4 regions of the Dactylosporangium sp. NPDC049525 genome follow, and region 2 is predicted to be linked to each of the others. Evidence: riboswitches for the same ligand, from Rfam matches in the RefSeq annotation. Region 2 holds a riboswitch; each other region holds the start of a gene.

Region 1 (3,610 bases), on a different contig from region 2:
GGGATCGAGGACGTCCGAGTCGAGGATCGGGCCGCCGGTCGGGACCTGGAAGGCGAGGGTGCCGCCGTCGTCGAGGGCCGCGGCGAGCACCGGCAACAACGCCGCGTGATCGGGGACCCACTGCAGGGAGGCGTTGGCGACGATGACGTCGACGGAGCCGCGCTGCGGCCGCCACCCGGCGATGTCACCGAGCTGGAAGGACACCTGCGGCGTGGCGAGCGGCGCTGCGGCGGCGAGCATGGCGGGGGAGGAGTCGATGCCGAGCACGGCCGCGTCCGGGTAGCGGGTCGCGAGGGTCGCGGTCAGCGTGCCGGGCCCGCAGCCGAGATCGACGACCGCGACCGGGGCGGTGGTCGGGATGCGCGCGACCAGCTCGTGGAAGGGGCGGGCCCGTTCGTCGGCGAAGCGGGCGTACTGCTCGGGATCCCAGGAGGCCATGCCCCATCTTGCGGGCATGGCCTCCTGGCACGTGACGAGGGGTTCCCTAGTGCGGGCGCCCGTATCCGGTCGTGTTGGAACGGTCGACCGAGGCGACCTCGACGTTACGGCCCGTGGTCGGCGCGTGGATCATCTTGCCGTTGCCGATGTAGATGCCGACGTGGCTGGGCGACGATCCTCCGAAGAAGGCCAGGTCTCCCGGCGAGAGCGCGGACCGCGAGACGTGCGTGACCCTGCCCGAGCGCCACTGGTCGTTGGCGTTGTGCGGCAGCGTGATGCCGGCCGCCTTCCAGGCACCCATGGTCAGGCCCGAGCAGTCCCAGCTGCCCGGTCCGGCGGCGCCCCACTTGTAGGGCTCGCCGAGCTGGGCGCAGGCGAACGCGACCGCCGAGTTGGCCGGGCTCGTGCATTCGGCGCCGAGGGACACCTTCACACCGGTCGATCCGGTGCTGCCGGCCGCGGTGGCGCGGCGCTTGAGGGCGTCGAGCTTCTTGACGTCGCCCTCGATCTTCTTCTTCTTGGTCTCCAGCTCGGCCTTCTGTGCGTTCTCCGCGGCGAGCGTGTCGTCGATCTTCTTCTTCTCGTCGTCCAGCTTCGACTTGGCCGCCGAATACTCGGCGATCGCGTGCTGCTGGTGCTTGCTGATCTGCTGCAGCGTGGTGAGCTGGTCGATCAGCGTGTCCGACGACTGCGCGTTGAGCATGACGTTGAGGCTCACCATGTTGCCGGAGCCCTTGAACGCGGCGATGGCGATGACGTCGACGTCGGAGTTGGCCGCGGTCATGCTGTCCACGAGGGGTTGGATCTTGGCCTGGATGGTGGCGGCCTCCGCCTGGGTGGCGGCGAGCGTTTCATTGATCTTGTTGTAGGCCTCGACCGTGACTTCGAGCTCGTCGCCCGCCTTCTCGAGCTGGGCTTGGATCTCGGCAGCTGTGGGATCGGCCTTGGCGACACTCGCAGGCGCCACAACGGCCAGCGCGACGGCCCCGATGACCAGGGAGCGCAGCAGGGACCGTTTGGCGCGGTGTCCAGCGGACAAGGGATGACCCTTCATTCACCGACCGCCTACCGGGTTAGCTGACGGGTTCGGGCGGGAAGAGAGCGCCCTACCGCGATCGCGGATTCACCCCAAGGAACCTGGGTCCCCGGCTCGAACAGCGCCAGATGGGCGCTCGACTCGGCGGCGCTTGCGCGGCGCCGCCCGGGCTGGGCGACGGACTGCCGAGCAGGCCAGGGCCTAACTTAACGTGATCACCAACGAAGCGAAACCCACGCGCGTTGTTCTATATCTATTACCCCAAAAGTCCGAATCACGGCGAGTTGTCGGTCCACATCGGACGGTGATGCCGCATCGAAGATGGTGTTGACGGACACACAATTGGGGCTTGATTCTGCTCTGATACCCGGTTAAATACACGTAACTTTATTCACCGACGATGCACATAGTTCGCCCACTCCGAACACCCCCGGAGGAGCGTCACCCCATGTTGCGTGTCCAGAACCTAGAGGTCGTCTACGACGACGTGATGTTGGTGCTTCGCGGCGTGAGCCTGCAGGTGCCACCGGGACGGATCGTCGCGCTGCTCGGCGCGAACGGTGCCGGCAAGACCACGCTCCTGCGGGCCCTGTCAGGCCTGCTCGGTGTCCACGACGGCGCCATCACCAAGGGCTCCGTCACGCTCGACGAGCGCCCCATCCACCGGCTGCGGCCGGCCGCCGTGGTCCGCCGCGGCGTGTCGCAGGTGATGGAGGGGCGAAGAACGTTCGCCGAGCTGACCGTCGAGGAGAACCTGCGCCTGGGCGCCCACACCCGCCCGAAAGGACGGGCGGAGGCCCTCGAGCGCATGTACGGCCTGTTCCCCGTGCTCGCCCAGCGCCGCGGCAGCATCGCCGGCTACCTCTCCGGCGGCGAGCAGCAGATGCTGGCGATGGGGCGGGCCCTCATGTCCGACCCGGCCTACCTGCTGCTCGACGAGCCCAGCCTCGGCCTCGCGCCGCGGCTGGTCGAACAGGTCCGCGACCTGATCGTGCAGATCAACCGGGCCGGCACCGGCGTGCTGCTGGTCGAGCAGAACGCGACCATGGCGCTGTCCATCGCCGAGCACGGATACGTGCTGGAGACGGGCAAGGTCGTGCTCGACAAACCCGCCGCCGAACTGCTCGCCGACGACGACATCCGCGAGTTCTACCTCGGCCGCGCCGAGCGGTCCTTCCGCGACGTCAAGCACTACAAGCGTCGCAAACGCTGGCTGTCATAGAGCCGCAACAACCCCTTCGGGAGTCGCCGTGCTGCGTTTCGAAGACGTCCGGCTCAGCTTCGCCGGCGTCAAAGCCATCGACGGTGTCTCGTTCACCGTCGCCAAGGACGAACTGTTCGCCGTCATCGGGCCCAACGGGGCCGGGAAGACGTCGATCTTCAATGTGATCTCCGGTGTGTACCGGCCGCAGCAAGGCAAGGTGACCCTCGACGGCACCGATCTCACCGGGCTGCGCCCGGACAAGGTCGCCAAGCTCGGGGTGGCCCGCACCTTCCAGAACGTCGAGCTGTTCCAGCACCTGACCGTGCTGGAGAACCTCATGCTCGGCCGGCACCACCACATCCGCTACGGCACCCTGGCCGCCATCGCGTGGGTCGGCCGGGCCCGGCGCGAGGAGATCGCCAACCGGGCCGTGGTCGAGGACATCGTGGACTTCCTCGAACTGGCCCAATGGCGCCGCCTGCCGGTGGGGCTGCTGCCGTACGGCGTGCAGAAGCGCGTCGAACTCGGCCGCGCCCTGGCCATGGAGCCGAAGCTGCTGCTGCTGGACGAGCCGGTCGCCGGAATGAACCTGGAGGAGACCGAGGACATGGCCCGCTTCATCCTCGACGTCCGCGAGGAGCTCGGCATCCCGATGATCCTCGTCGAGCACGACATGGGCCTCGTCATGGATCTCGCCGACCGGGTCATGGTCGTCGACTTCGGCGTGCCGGTCGCCACCGGCACGCCCGCCGAGGTGCAGCACAACCCCGACGTCCTGCGCGCCTACCTGGGGGAGGTGGAGGCGGCATGACGATTGCCGACCTGGTCAAGCAGCACGCCGAACGCACACCTGACGCCGTCGCGATGCGGGAGAAGCACCGCGGCATCTGGCGCGAGATCACCTGGCGCGACTACTGGCGCACCGCGGAGAC
Region 2 (3,610 bases):
CGCCGGTGGTGTGCTGATCGACTCGATGGACCGTCGCCGGCTCGTGCTCGTCACCAGCACGGTGCTGGCCCTGGTGTCCGCCGGGTACGCCGCGCAGGCGTTCGCCGGCAGCAGCGCGTTGTGGCTGCTCTACGTGCTGGCCGCGGCGAGCGGCGCGGTCAGTGCGGTCAACACGCCGGCCCGGCGCACGTTCATGCCCCGGCTGCTGCGGCGCGAGCTGGTGCCCGCCGGCGCGGCCCTCACGATGATCTCCGGCTACTCCGCCATGATCGTCGGGCCGGCGCTCGCGGGTGTCGTCGCCGCGGCGGCAGGGCTCAAGGTCTGCTATCTCATCGACGCGATCAGTTACGGCGCCGCCCTCTACGGCGTGTTCCGGTTACCACCGATGCGGCCTGACGGAACGGCATCGCGGCGCAGCCTCGCGGCGGCGATCGAGGGGCTGACGTTCGTCGTGCGCAACAGGGCGCTGCGCGGCGCCATGCTCGCCGACCTGAGCGCGACCGTGCTGGCCATGCCGATTGCCTTGTTCCCTGCCATCAACGCCGACCGGTTCGGCGGTTCGCCCCGCACGCTGGGGCTGCTCAGCACCGCGATCGCGGTCGGCGGGCTGCTCGGCTCGGCACTGTCCGGCCCCGTCAAGGGCGTCACCCGCCCCGGCCGGGCCATGCTGATCACCGGCGCGATCTGGGGCGCAGCCGTCGCGGGATTCGGTGCCGTGCACGGGCTGGCCGCATCGCTTGCGCTGCTCGCCGTGGCCGGCGCCGCCGACATGCTCTCCGTGGTCTTCCGATCCACGATCGTCCAGCTTGCCACCCCGGACACGATGCGCGGCCGGACGAGTTCCGCCGAATACGTCGTCGGGGCGGCGTTTCCGCAGGTGGGCAACTTCCGCGCCGGGGTACTGGCGACGGTGTCGACACCCCAGATCAGTGCGGTGGCAGGAGGGATGGCCGCCGTGGTTGGGGCCGGCCTCATCGCGGCCAAGCTGCCGGCCTTCGTGGCATACCGGCACGTCGACAGTCCCGCGTCCGCCGCCGGGCCGCCTTGACGCGCTCAGGGCCTTCGTGCGCGAACGACACGAAGGCCCTGGGATGAGGCGGTTCCTACGCCGGGCGGCCGTAGCCGTACAGCGAGTCGATGTCGATCGGAGCGATCTTCACGACGGTGCGGCTGTTGGGGGCGTGGATGATCTGGTTGTTGCCGATGTAGATGCCCACGTGCCCGAGGCCGTTGTAGAACACCAGGTCGCCGGGGGCGAGCTGGCTGCGGGAGATGTGGCGGACCTTCTGCCACTGCTGGGCGGCGTTGTGGGGCAAGGACACCCCGGCCGCCTTCCACGCCATCATGGTCAGCCCGGAGCAGTCGAACGTGTTCGGCCCGGCGGCGCCCCAGACGTAGCGCTTCCCGAGCTGGGCCCACGCGTAGTTGACCGCCTTGCCGGCCGAGCCGGAGACCGCCGGCGGTGGGCCGGGGGGCGCCGCGGTGGTGGTCGTCTTGGGCTTGACCTTCGCCGCGGCGGCAGCGGCCGCGGCGGCCGCCTCGGCCTTGGCCTGCAGGGCGTCGAGGCGGGTGATGTCGCCCTCGATCTTCTTGCGGCGGGTCTCCAGGTCGATCTTCTGCTGGCTCTGCGCCGCCTGCGTGTCGGCCAGCCGCCGCCGTTCGGTGTCGAAGGCGTTCTTCGCCGCGCCGTACGCGGCCAGGTCGCGCTGCTGGCTGTGGGAGATCTGGTTGAGGGTGCCGACGCGGTCGGTGAAGGCGCCGGACGAGCTCGCACCGAGCATGAGCGACCAGGTGCCGAGGTTGCCGCCGGTCTTGTACGCGTTGACCGCGAGCGTGCTGGCGGTGTCCTGGGCGGCCTCCATCGTGGCCTGCAGCGGCGCCAGGTCGGCCTGCAGCTTGGTGATCGCCGCCTGGGTGGCCTCCAGATCGCCGTTGACCTTGTTGTACTGCTCGACGACGAGCTCGAGCTGGTTGTTGCCCTTGTCGATCTGGGCCTGGATCTCTTCCGGCGTCGGGTCCGCGTTCGCGGCGCAGGCCGGGGCGATGATCGCCGCCACAGCCAGCGCGACGATCGCGGTGCGTAACGTCGTGCGTCCGTTGAACACGGCACAGTCCTTCTTCCCGGACCGCCTACCGGGTTAGCTGACGGATTCGGGCGAGAAGAAGGCGCGCCCTACCGCGCCGCGGCGCGGATTCACCCCATGGAAACCCTGTGGTTCCCCGGCTCATCTGCCGACGCCCGCAGCACGGACGCGCGACCGACGACTCGGCGGTGGCTGCCCGGCCACCCCGGCGGGGTGACGACGTCCGGCAGGCCAGCCCAAACGTAACGGCCGGGGAGACCGTCGAGCCTCGATCTAAGCCACACTTAACGAAGACCCAAGACGTAAGACGAACTCGGCCGGCGGTGCGGCGTCAGGCGAACCATGTCATGGCCTGGCCGTGACCGCGGGTCCAGGCCAGCGGCGTGCCGTCGAGGGCCAGCACGTTGTGCAGCGGCCCGTCCGGTGCCGGCGGCGTGCCCTGATGCGGCACGACGTCCGCCCCCTCGACAGAGATCCAGTGGCCAGGCAGCTGCCGGACCAGGTCGACGAACAGCGCCCGGCGCTCGGCCGGCACCTGGTACAGCACGGAGGTGTGGAACACGACCAGCGTCGCGCCGGCCGGTGCGAGGGCCGCCAGCCTCGGCAGGTCGTCCACGAGGTCGCCGCGGTGCAGCGCCGGCGGGTCCGCGGTGGCGATGGCGGCCGCGGCGCGCAGGCGGTCGCGGCGGTGGTGGTGTTCGGGCCAGATCAGCGCCTCCAGCCAGGCCAGGTCGGCCGGGTCGGTCACGTCGAGCGGACGCAGGTCCAGGCCGGCCCGCCACGTCACCTCCGGCACGCGGGTCGGCGGCGCCGCTCCGGTGAGCGCGCAGTCGAGCACGGGTCCGCCCGATCCGAGCTCCACGTCGCCGTCGCGATGGGTGAAGCGATACGAGTACCGGTCGGGGTACAGCCCCAGGCCGGCCGCGGCGCCGACTTCCAGCAACGCCAGGGGCTGCGGCAGCGTGGCGAGCACCGGCAGCAGCAGCGCGCAGCGGCCGGTCTCGTTGGTCTGTGTGGCCCGGGTCCGCAGTTCGGCCGCCACGGCGGGCCAGTTGGCCACCGTGAAGTCGTGGAACGCGGCCGGCTCGTCGACCGGCCCGCCGAGCAGCCGCACCACGGCCAGCAGCAGGGTGGGCTGCCGTTTCGGCGCCGGCACCGTTTCCAGCAGGGCGAGGATCTCCTCGTCGGCGGAGATCGCGGCCGCTAGCCGCTCGTAGGTCGGCGACACACCTCGGGCCTCGCGTCCGGCGAAGTCGGCGTACCTCGATGCGGTGGTCACCGCGCGATCGTCGCACAGCCGCGCGGGCGGCGTGCCCCTGCCCGATGCGACCTGGAACGGTCTGGAACGCCCAGGCAGTGACGCCGTGCTCGAGCGAAAGGAAGCGCCATGCACCGCACGTCGCAGGACATCAGCCGGGCGCCGCGACCGGCACACCGACGGCGCTGACCCCGCCCGGCCGGTACAGGCAGTGGTTGCCGGTGTGGATGCGGCGCTGCAGGTGCCCGCCGACAACGGGGTCGGCGCG
Region 3 (3,610 bases), on a different contig from region 2:
AGCGGCGCGACGGCCAGTGGCGGCGCGCACGTAACGGGTGGCGCGCATGCGAGCGGTGGCACGCAGGCGACTCGCGGGGCGTACACCGGCCGCCATGAGCGCGCGACCCGCGACAGGTTCGTCGAGCGGGACGGTGCCCCGGACCCGTGCGCCGACGGTGGGCGGCAGCCGTCCGGGGCGGCACCCGTCGACCGGGCCGGCGTGCGCGTCCTCGGCGACACCGTCCAGCAGCTCCTGCACAGCCAGCACACGGCGCTCGGCACCGCCGTCGACCCGACCACCGGCCGCCGGTCCGGCAATGACCTGCTACGGGAATGCATCACGGCGGTCGAGCAGCGCAGCGGCGCCCTGCTCGGCTGCGCGTGCGCGCTCGGCGCGATCGCCGGCGGCGGTGACCCGGTACGGGTGGACCAGCTGCGGCTGTTCGGCGTGCGGCTGGGGCTGGCCGTCCAGTTCGCCGAGGACCTGCTCGGCATCTGGGGCGACCCGGCCGTGACGGGCCGGCCGACGTTTCCGGACCTGCGCCGCCGCCGGCGGTCGCTGCCGGTCGCCGCGGCGCTCGCGGCGGGCGCCGACGAGCTCGCGGACCTGCTGCGCCGGGACGACCGGCTGGGCGAAGCGGAGCTCGAACGCGCCGCGAAGGTCATCGAACGCTCCGGCGCCCGGTCATGGTGCGTCCAGCAGAGCGAGGACCTCCTCGCGCAGGCGCTGCTCGCGCTCGACCTGGCGATCCCCGAGCCGGCGGCGGTCGCGGAGCTCGTCGCCCTGGCCCGCTGGGCGACCCGCCACCCCGCCTGACCCCGGCCCCGCGCCTGCTCCCAGCCCTGAGCCGGCCCCGGCACTGAGCTGCCCCCGGCACTGAGCTGCACCCCGGCCCCGCGAGGCCCAGCCGCGCCCGGCCCGGTCTGCCTGACCCCGGCCCTACGCCTGGCCCAGCCGTGAGCTGGCCCCCGGCACTGAGCTGCACCCTGCCCCGCGAGGCCCGGCCGCGCCCGGCCTCGACCGACCCTGGCCCCATTCGGCCCGACCCCGCCCCGCCCGGCCCGGTCTGCCTGACCCCGGCCTACGCCTGACTCCGGCCCTGAGCTGCCCTCGGGCCCGCGCCTGCCCTCGGGCCCGCGCCTGACCCCGGCGCCGCCTGACCCCGGCACCGACGAGACCGGGCCCGGCAAAGACACCCGGCCGAGACCCGGCCGAGGCGCCCGGCAAGGACCGCCTACAGGCACGCGCGGCCGGCCCCGCGACGAGCGGGGCCGGCCGGCATCGACCGTGGACCGGGTCAGCTGAGCGCGCGGACCACCTGCTGCGCGCGCCCGACGTGCTTCTGATACGCACCCGGGAACGCCGAGCGCTGCACCGCCTGAGCGGCCGCCGTCACGCTCATCCGCTGCCACCCCTGCACCCGGGACAGCGCGTTGTAGAACAGCTTCGCGGAGTGCGACGGGTCCATCAGCTCCGCCACCGTGCCCCAGCCCTGGCTGGCCCGCTGCTGGAACAGCCCGACCGAGTCGTGGTCGGAGGAGACGCCCTCATGCGGCAGCCGCAGTGACGACGGCACCGCGTCGCTGGCGACGTTGTAGAGGTTGCTCTCCTGCATCGCGGTCGCGATCGCGATGACGAGGGCCTGGTCGGGCATGCCCTGCGCCCTACCCTGCCGCACGATGAGCGCGGCGTTGCTCATCTGCCGCTGGTCCAGCCCGGCGACCGGCCGGACGACCGGCGGCGCCGGCGGCACGGCCGGCGCGGCCGGCACCGCGACCGCGAGCGGCCCCGGCGACGATTTGGCCGCGCCCCCCGACGCGGACCCCGACGGGGACGCGCCGGCAGACCCGGCAGCAGATCCGGAGGGGAACGGGGACGCGGACGCGACGGCGCCGGGCTCGGCATACGCGGAGCCGGCGAACATCGACGGCGAGTCGGCGGGCACGGTGGCCAGCAGCGTGGCAGACAGTACGGCGACCGAGACGGTCCCGGTCTTCACGACGAACGCCGGCCGGCGATGTCGTGGCTGAAACTGGCGTGGCAATGACTTCACTACTGAAATTCCTTCTGGAGTCCTACATGGCATGCGGAAAAAGGCATGCGGTATCGGCACGGCGCCGGGCGGCGGCGTGCTGGAAGGGGGGAATCAGTGGTGAGGCGCTACGACGGCAAGCGGGCGGCCATCATCGGCAGACTCCTTCCGGTGCCGCCTACCGGGTTAGCTGACGGGTTCGGGCGGGAAGTTTCGCCCTACCGTGGCTCGGCCACGGATACACCCCAGAGGACTGTGTGGGTCCCCGGCTCGCGAAAGTCTCGCGACTCGACGGCGCCCGCCCGGCAGCACCGATGCGGCGCAGGTCGACCGGAGCGGACCTCACGACCCTACTGGGCGGCTTCGGGGCGGACCAACCGCAGCAACGGCATACCACCCGCTGCACCCGAACGATCACCGAACGCTGTCACCCGTCTGGTCACCCCTCCGGCGTGCCGCCCGCCCTTGACCAGGTACATCGCGCGATCGGCGGCGCGCAGGGCGGCACCCGCATCGTCGACCGTGTCATCGATCACTGCCACGCCGACGCTGACCCGTACCCGCATGATGTGCCCCTGGTGCGTGATCGGCGCGGAGACGGAACGTTCGAGGCGGTCGACGAGCGCCCCGAGGTCGGCGACGGTGACGTTGGCGGTGAGGACGACGAACTCGTCGCCGCCGAGCCGCGCGACCGTGTCGGCGGGCCGGACCAGGGAAACGAGGCGGTGCGCGACGGCGACGAGGACCGCGTCGCCGGCGTCGTGGCCGAGGGTGTCGTTGACGACCTTGAAGTCGTCGAGGTCGCAGAAGAGCAGCGCGCTGACGACGGCCTCGGTGCGGGCCCGCCGGATCGCGGTGGCCAGGGGCTCGGCGAAGGCGTCGCGGTTGACCAGGCCGGTCAGCGGGTCGCGGGAGGCCCGCCGGACGAGGTCGGCCTCGGTCGCCTTGCGGTCGGTGATGTCCTGCACCTGCGTGATCGCGAAGGAGGGCGAGCCGGCGACGATCGACATCGTGGCGGAGACCCAGATCGTCTCGCCGTCGCCGCGTACGCAGCGGATCTCGTGGTCGCGGATCGATCCGGTCCCGCCGGCGAAGACCTCCCGGCTGTGGTCGAGGTCGTCGGGGTGGATGACGTCGCCGAAGCGCATCGAGACGAGGACGTCCTCGTCCCGGCCGAGCAGTTCGCACAGGGCCGGGTTGACCCGGATGAGCCGGGTCAGATCCGCGCCCTCCATGCCGATCATGCACATGCCGGTGCCGGCGCCGTTGAACGCGAGCCGGAACGCGGCCTCGCTGGCCTCCAGGTGCTGGCGCTCCTGGCGCAGCGCCTCGACCAGGTTGGCGTTGTTGATCGCGATGCCGGCCTGCGCGGCGAGCATTTCGAGGAGCTCCCGCTGGAACGCGCCGGGGCGTTTGCCGTCCGCGGGCAGGTCGACGCTGAGGATCCCGACCAGCGAACCGTCGGGCGCGCACAGCGGCGCGAACAGGGCGTCGAGCGGGTGCCAGCGCTCCTCGTCGGGGACCTCGTCCGCGCCTTCGGCCAGGGAGGGGATCCAGGACTGGATGCCGTTGTTGTGCCGCTCGTGCGGCAGGAAG
Region 4 (3,610 bases), on a different contig from region 2:
CACGGTGGAGAACGCCACCCGCATCTGCCGGACCGCGGTCGTGAACATCCGGCCTCCACCGGTCGACGGGCACCGGCCCGGGGCGGCACGACGCCGCCCCGGGCCGGCTTCGGGTCAGGAGGAGCTGCAGGTCGCGAAGAAGACGCCGGCCATGGCGCCGATGACGTACCTGGTGTGCTTCACCGTGCAGACGAACCGGGACATCGGTCCTCCCTCATCAATTGGGAATGATCAATGAGACTAAACACCTGCCGTACACGAAACGGATATGGCGCATACACGCCACCCGGTTCCGGCCCGTTTCGTTCCCGTGTGGGCCGGGCAGGTGGGATGTCCAGGAACGAGAAGGGGGCATCATGGCCGAGTACGAGCCGTACCAGGGCGACCTGTTCGAGGAGGTCCGGTCGAACGAGGACTTCCGCCACGTGCTGCACACGACCCGGCACACCCAGCTGGTGATCATGACGATCCCAGCCGGCGGGGAGATCGGCGAGGAGGTCCACGAGGGCATCGACCAGGTCCTGATCGCCGTCGACGGCCGGGGCACGTCGATCCTCGACGGCCGCAAGCAGCCGTTCACCGCCGGCGACGTCGTGGTCGTGCCGGAGGGCACCAGGCACAACTTCGTCAACGACGGCGACGGCCCGCTGCGGATCGCCACCGTGTACGGCCCGCCGGACCACCGTCCGGGCACCGTGCACCACACGAAGGCCGAGGCGGACCACGACGAGGGCGACGTCCCGCCACAGGACGGCTGACCCCGGTCCGAAGGCCGCGTGCCGGAGGGAACCCCGGGCGCGCTACGCCACGGCGTCGACAATCTGCTGAGCGAGGGTCTGCCACTTCGCGTAGGCGTCTGGATAGGCGGACACTTGGACGGTTTGCGCCGCTACGGTGATCTGCAGTTGCTCCCAGCCGGGGATCTTCGCCAGCGCGGAGTAGAAGCGGCGCGCGGATTCGTGCGGATCCATCAGCTGGGCGACGGTCCCCCAGTTGGGTCGCTGCTGGAAGAGCCCGACCGAATCGTGGTCGTACCCGACGCCTTCGTTCGGGTGCTTCAACGACTCCGGCAGGTTCGCATTCGCGAGGTTTCTCAGATGGCTTTCCTGTAACGCGGTGGCGATCGCCACCACGAACGCGCGTCGGGGCAGTTTCAGTTGCTGGCCGGCTTCGATGATGGCCACGGCGTTGTTCATCTCGGCCTGGGTCAGCCCGCCGACGGGGCCGCGGACGGTCGGCGACGGCGAGGACGCTGGTGACGACGACGCAGGTGCGCTCGGCTTCGTCTGCGACGGCTTCGGATGGGCCGTGGCCGTTGCGGTCGGTTGCCGGCTGGGCTGTACCTGGCCGCGTTGTTTGCTGCGGGAAGCGTCGTTCTCGGCGACCCTCGCTCGGTCCGCGGCGTCCGCCAGCGCCATGTCGGCATGTACTGCGATACCCGGGGTAGTGGGCGACGATGTCGGCAGCAAAGGCCAACCGATCCCCGTGGCGGCGATGATGGCTGCGCCGAGGTACAGCCCGATCCGGGGGCGGGCCGCGTGGCGGCCGCGGCGGGAACGTTGCAGATGACGAGGGCCGCGAACCTTCGCGGCGCTGTCCTGCTGGACCTCAGTCTCGCCGGTGGACATTCGGCCTCCCTCCGGCCGGCGCGGATCCGGTGCGGCAGCAGACCAAGAACGTCACGCTGCACATCCGGCGGCAAACCGCCGAGGCCGCCGAGGGCGGCAGCTTCCGGAGGGCGGACTGGTTTTGTTGTGCTGTGCTGTGAACAGGTGCTGCACGGGAACCTCGACATTGCATGCTGGAACGCGACGGCTGGGGCCGGCGCCGGACGGCGCGGTCGTTCTGCGTCCGGGCGGCCGGTATCGCCCCCTGCCGCCGAAGCTGGTGTCGGCAGGGGTGGTCAGCGGCACTGCCCACTAATTGTCCAAAGTGGACAGTGGTAGCTGGGTCGGTGTCGCGTCGTAGGTGTGCGGGTGTCGGCGCCGGAACGGCTACTGAACCGGACTCCGTCTCATCACCGTCGACGCCCAATGGGCGCCCGGGCCGCGGGTCGAGGTCAGGCGGCAGATGTGATGCGACGCGAGGGTTTGCACGCAGTACTCCTTCCGGCACCGCCTACCGGGTTAGCTGACGGGTTCGGGCGGGAAGCTCGCTCTACCTCGCGGCACGTGGCCCCGTGGATTCACCCCAGTTGTGCCTGGTTCCCCGGCTCGTGCGAACACGACTCAGCGGATCCACTGTGGAGTCACCCTAGGCGGTGACGGTTAGCCACAGTTGATTTCATGACCCTAGCGGGTACGCAAATGCGCGTGAAGCGTCCGACGGAAATCTAAGCGGAACGTAAGGAATCAACTACACGTTTCTGCTATCGGGCGTTCGGCAGCCCGGCGATGTGATTCGTGTATGACCGGGGGAACGGTCTCCATCGTCGACCGTTCCCCGGTGCGGCCGCCCGTGCCAGGTGCGAACCGGCGCGGTGTGTTCGGGTGACGCCACAGCAGGACGCCGGCAGTCACCCGTGCGTGATCCTCTCCCACCGGCTGGGTGGAGCGAGTGCCTGGGTGGTCTGCAGGGCGGTGGTTACGGCCGTGGCTGAGGCGGTGAGCTTGAGCGTGCCGACATGGGTCCCCGCTGCAATGTGGCGGCGCGGCATGGTGGTCACGGTATCGATCTGGTAGGCCAAGCCGGGCCAGCCGAGCACGTCCACGTCGCCGGTTGCGGCAAGGGTTGTGCTTCTGCCCATCGGTCCCCGGGCGGTCGCCACAATATCTCCGGCGCGCACGACCCGGTACTTGTGCGGCAGGCCGCTGCTGGCTTGGATCAGGCGACGGGTGGCCTCGAAGGCGTCTGCCATGTTCGGGCCGGGTGCGAGTACGGCGCCGATGATCCTGAGCCGCTGCCCTTCTGCGGAGATCTCGGCCGCGAAGAGCAGGCAGCCGCCGGCCTCATCGGTGGAGCCGGTCTTGATGCCGACGATCCCGTCCTTACCAATCTGTGTGTTGACGTTCCTGACCGGCCCGACGACGGGCAGCGTGGCCTGCGGCATCGCCACAATCTGCGCCAACACCGGCACCTGCATTGCCACCCGGCCCAGGGTGACCTGGTCGGCAGCGGTGCTGACGGTGGACGGTGCGAGCCCGGACGGGTCGGTATAGCGCGTGTCTGCCATCCCGAGGCCGGCTGCGGCCTGGTTCATTTTGGCCACGAACGCATCGCTGCTGCCGGCATCCCACCGGGCGAGGATGTGGGCGATGTTGTTGGCCGAGGGCAAAAGCAGGGCCTGGAGGGCTTGCCGTTCGGTGAGCACCTCGCCGGCCACAACCTGGACCAGCGACTGGCCGGAGGCGAGCTGAGACGGATAAGCGGCGGCCTCCTCAGCCGAGACGGTCAGCGTGGGGCCGTTCTCGTCCAGGCGCAGGGGATGATCCCGCAGGACAACGTACGCGGTCATCACCTTGGCGACGCTAGCGATCGGCACGGGTCGGGAACCACCGGAGGAGCCCAGCCGGCCGAGTCCGTCAATCTCAACCGCTGCCTGCCCGGCCTCCGGCCACGGCAACACTGGCGGAACGCCTGGGATTGCGTATGCCCGCGGCACGGTCTGCAC

What was found. A riboswitch is a leader RNA that binds a small molecule or an ion and turns the genes downstream of it on or off. The one in region 2 is predicted to bind cyclic di-AMP.
Region 1: another riboswitch for cyclic di-AMP. It lies ahead of AB0K00_RS12220 (NlpC/P60 family protein); the one in region 2 lies ahead of AB0K00_RS25245 (NlpC/P60 family protein).
Region 3: another riboswitch for cyclic di-AMP. It lies ahead of AB0K00_RS29430 (hypothetical protein); the one in region 2 lies ahead of AB0K00_RS25245 (NlpC/P60 family protein).
Region 4: another riboswitch for cyclic di-AMP. It lies ahead of AB0K00_RS55650 (hypothetical protein); the one in region 2 lies ahead of AB0K00_RS25245 (NlpC/P60 family protein).

The regions. Positions count from the first base shown of each region.
Region 1 covers NZ_JBFAPO010000006.1:68,033-71,642, reverse strand. The annotation lists gene AB0K00_RS12225 (methyltransferase domain-containing protein) at 1-438, opposite strand, end outside; gene AB0K00_RS12220 (NlpC/P60 family protein) at 485-1,477, opposite strand; cyclic di-AMP (ydaO/yuaA leader) riboswitch at 1,485-1,631, opposite strand; gene AB0K00_RS12215 (ABC transporter ATP-binding protein) at 1,923-2,696, shown strand; gene AB0K00_RS12210 (ABC transporter ATP-binding protein) at 2,725-3,489, shown strand; gene AB0K00_RS12205 (AMP-binding protein) at 3,486-3,610, shown strand, end outside.
Region 2 covers NZ_JBFAPO010000018.1:39,918-43,527, forward strand. The annotation lists gene AB0K00_RS25240 (MFS transporter) at 1-1,048, shown strand, start outside; gene AB0K00_RS25245 (NlpC/P60 family protein) at 1,104-2,105, opposite strand; cyclic di-AMP (ydaO/yuaA leader) riboswitch at 2,113-2,282, opposite strand; gene AB0K00_RS25250 (DUF2332 domain-containing protein) at 2,416-3,363, opposite strand; gene AB0K00_RS25255 (hypothetical protein) at 3,494-3,610, opposite strand, start outside.
Region 3 covers NZ_JBFAPO010000023.1:77,215-80,824, reverse strand. The annotation lists gene AB0K00_RS29435 (polyprenyl synthetase family protein) at 1-798, shown strand, start outside; gene AB0K00_RS29430 (hypothetical protein) at 1,280-1,981, opposite strand; cyclic di-AMP (ydaO/yuaA leader) riboswitch at 2,175-2,318, opposite strand; gene AB0K00_RS29425 (diguanylate cyclase) at 2,365-3,610, opposite strand, start outside.
Region 4 covers NZ_JBFAPO010000102.1:21,586-25,195, forward strand. The annotation lists gene AB0K00_RS55640 (AMP-binding protein) at 1-48, opposite strand, end outside; gene AB0K00_RS55645 (cupin domain-containing protein) at 357-758, shown strand; gene AB0K00_RS55650 (hypothetical protein) at 801-1,628, opposite strand; cyclic di-AMP (ydaO/yuaA leader) riboswitch at 2,101-2,244, opposite strand; gene AB0K00_RS55655 (D-alanyl-D-alanine carboxypeptidase) at 2,516-3,610, opposite strand, start outside.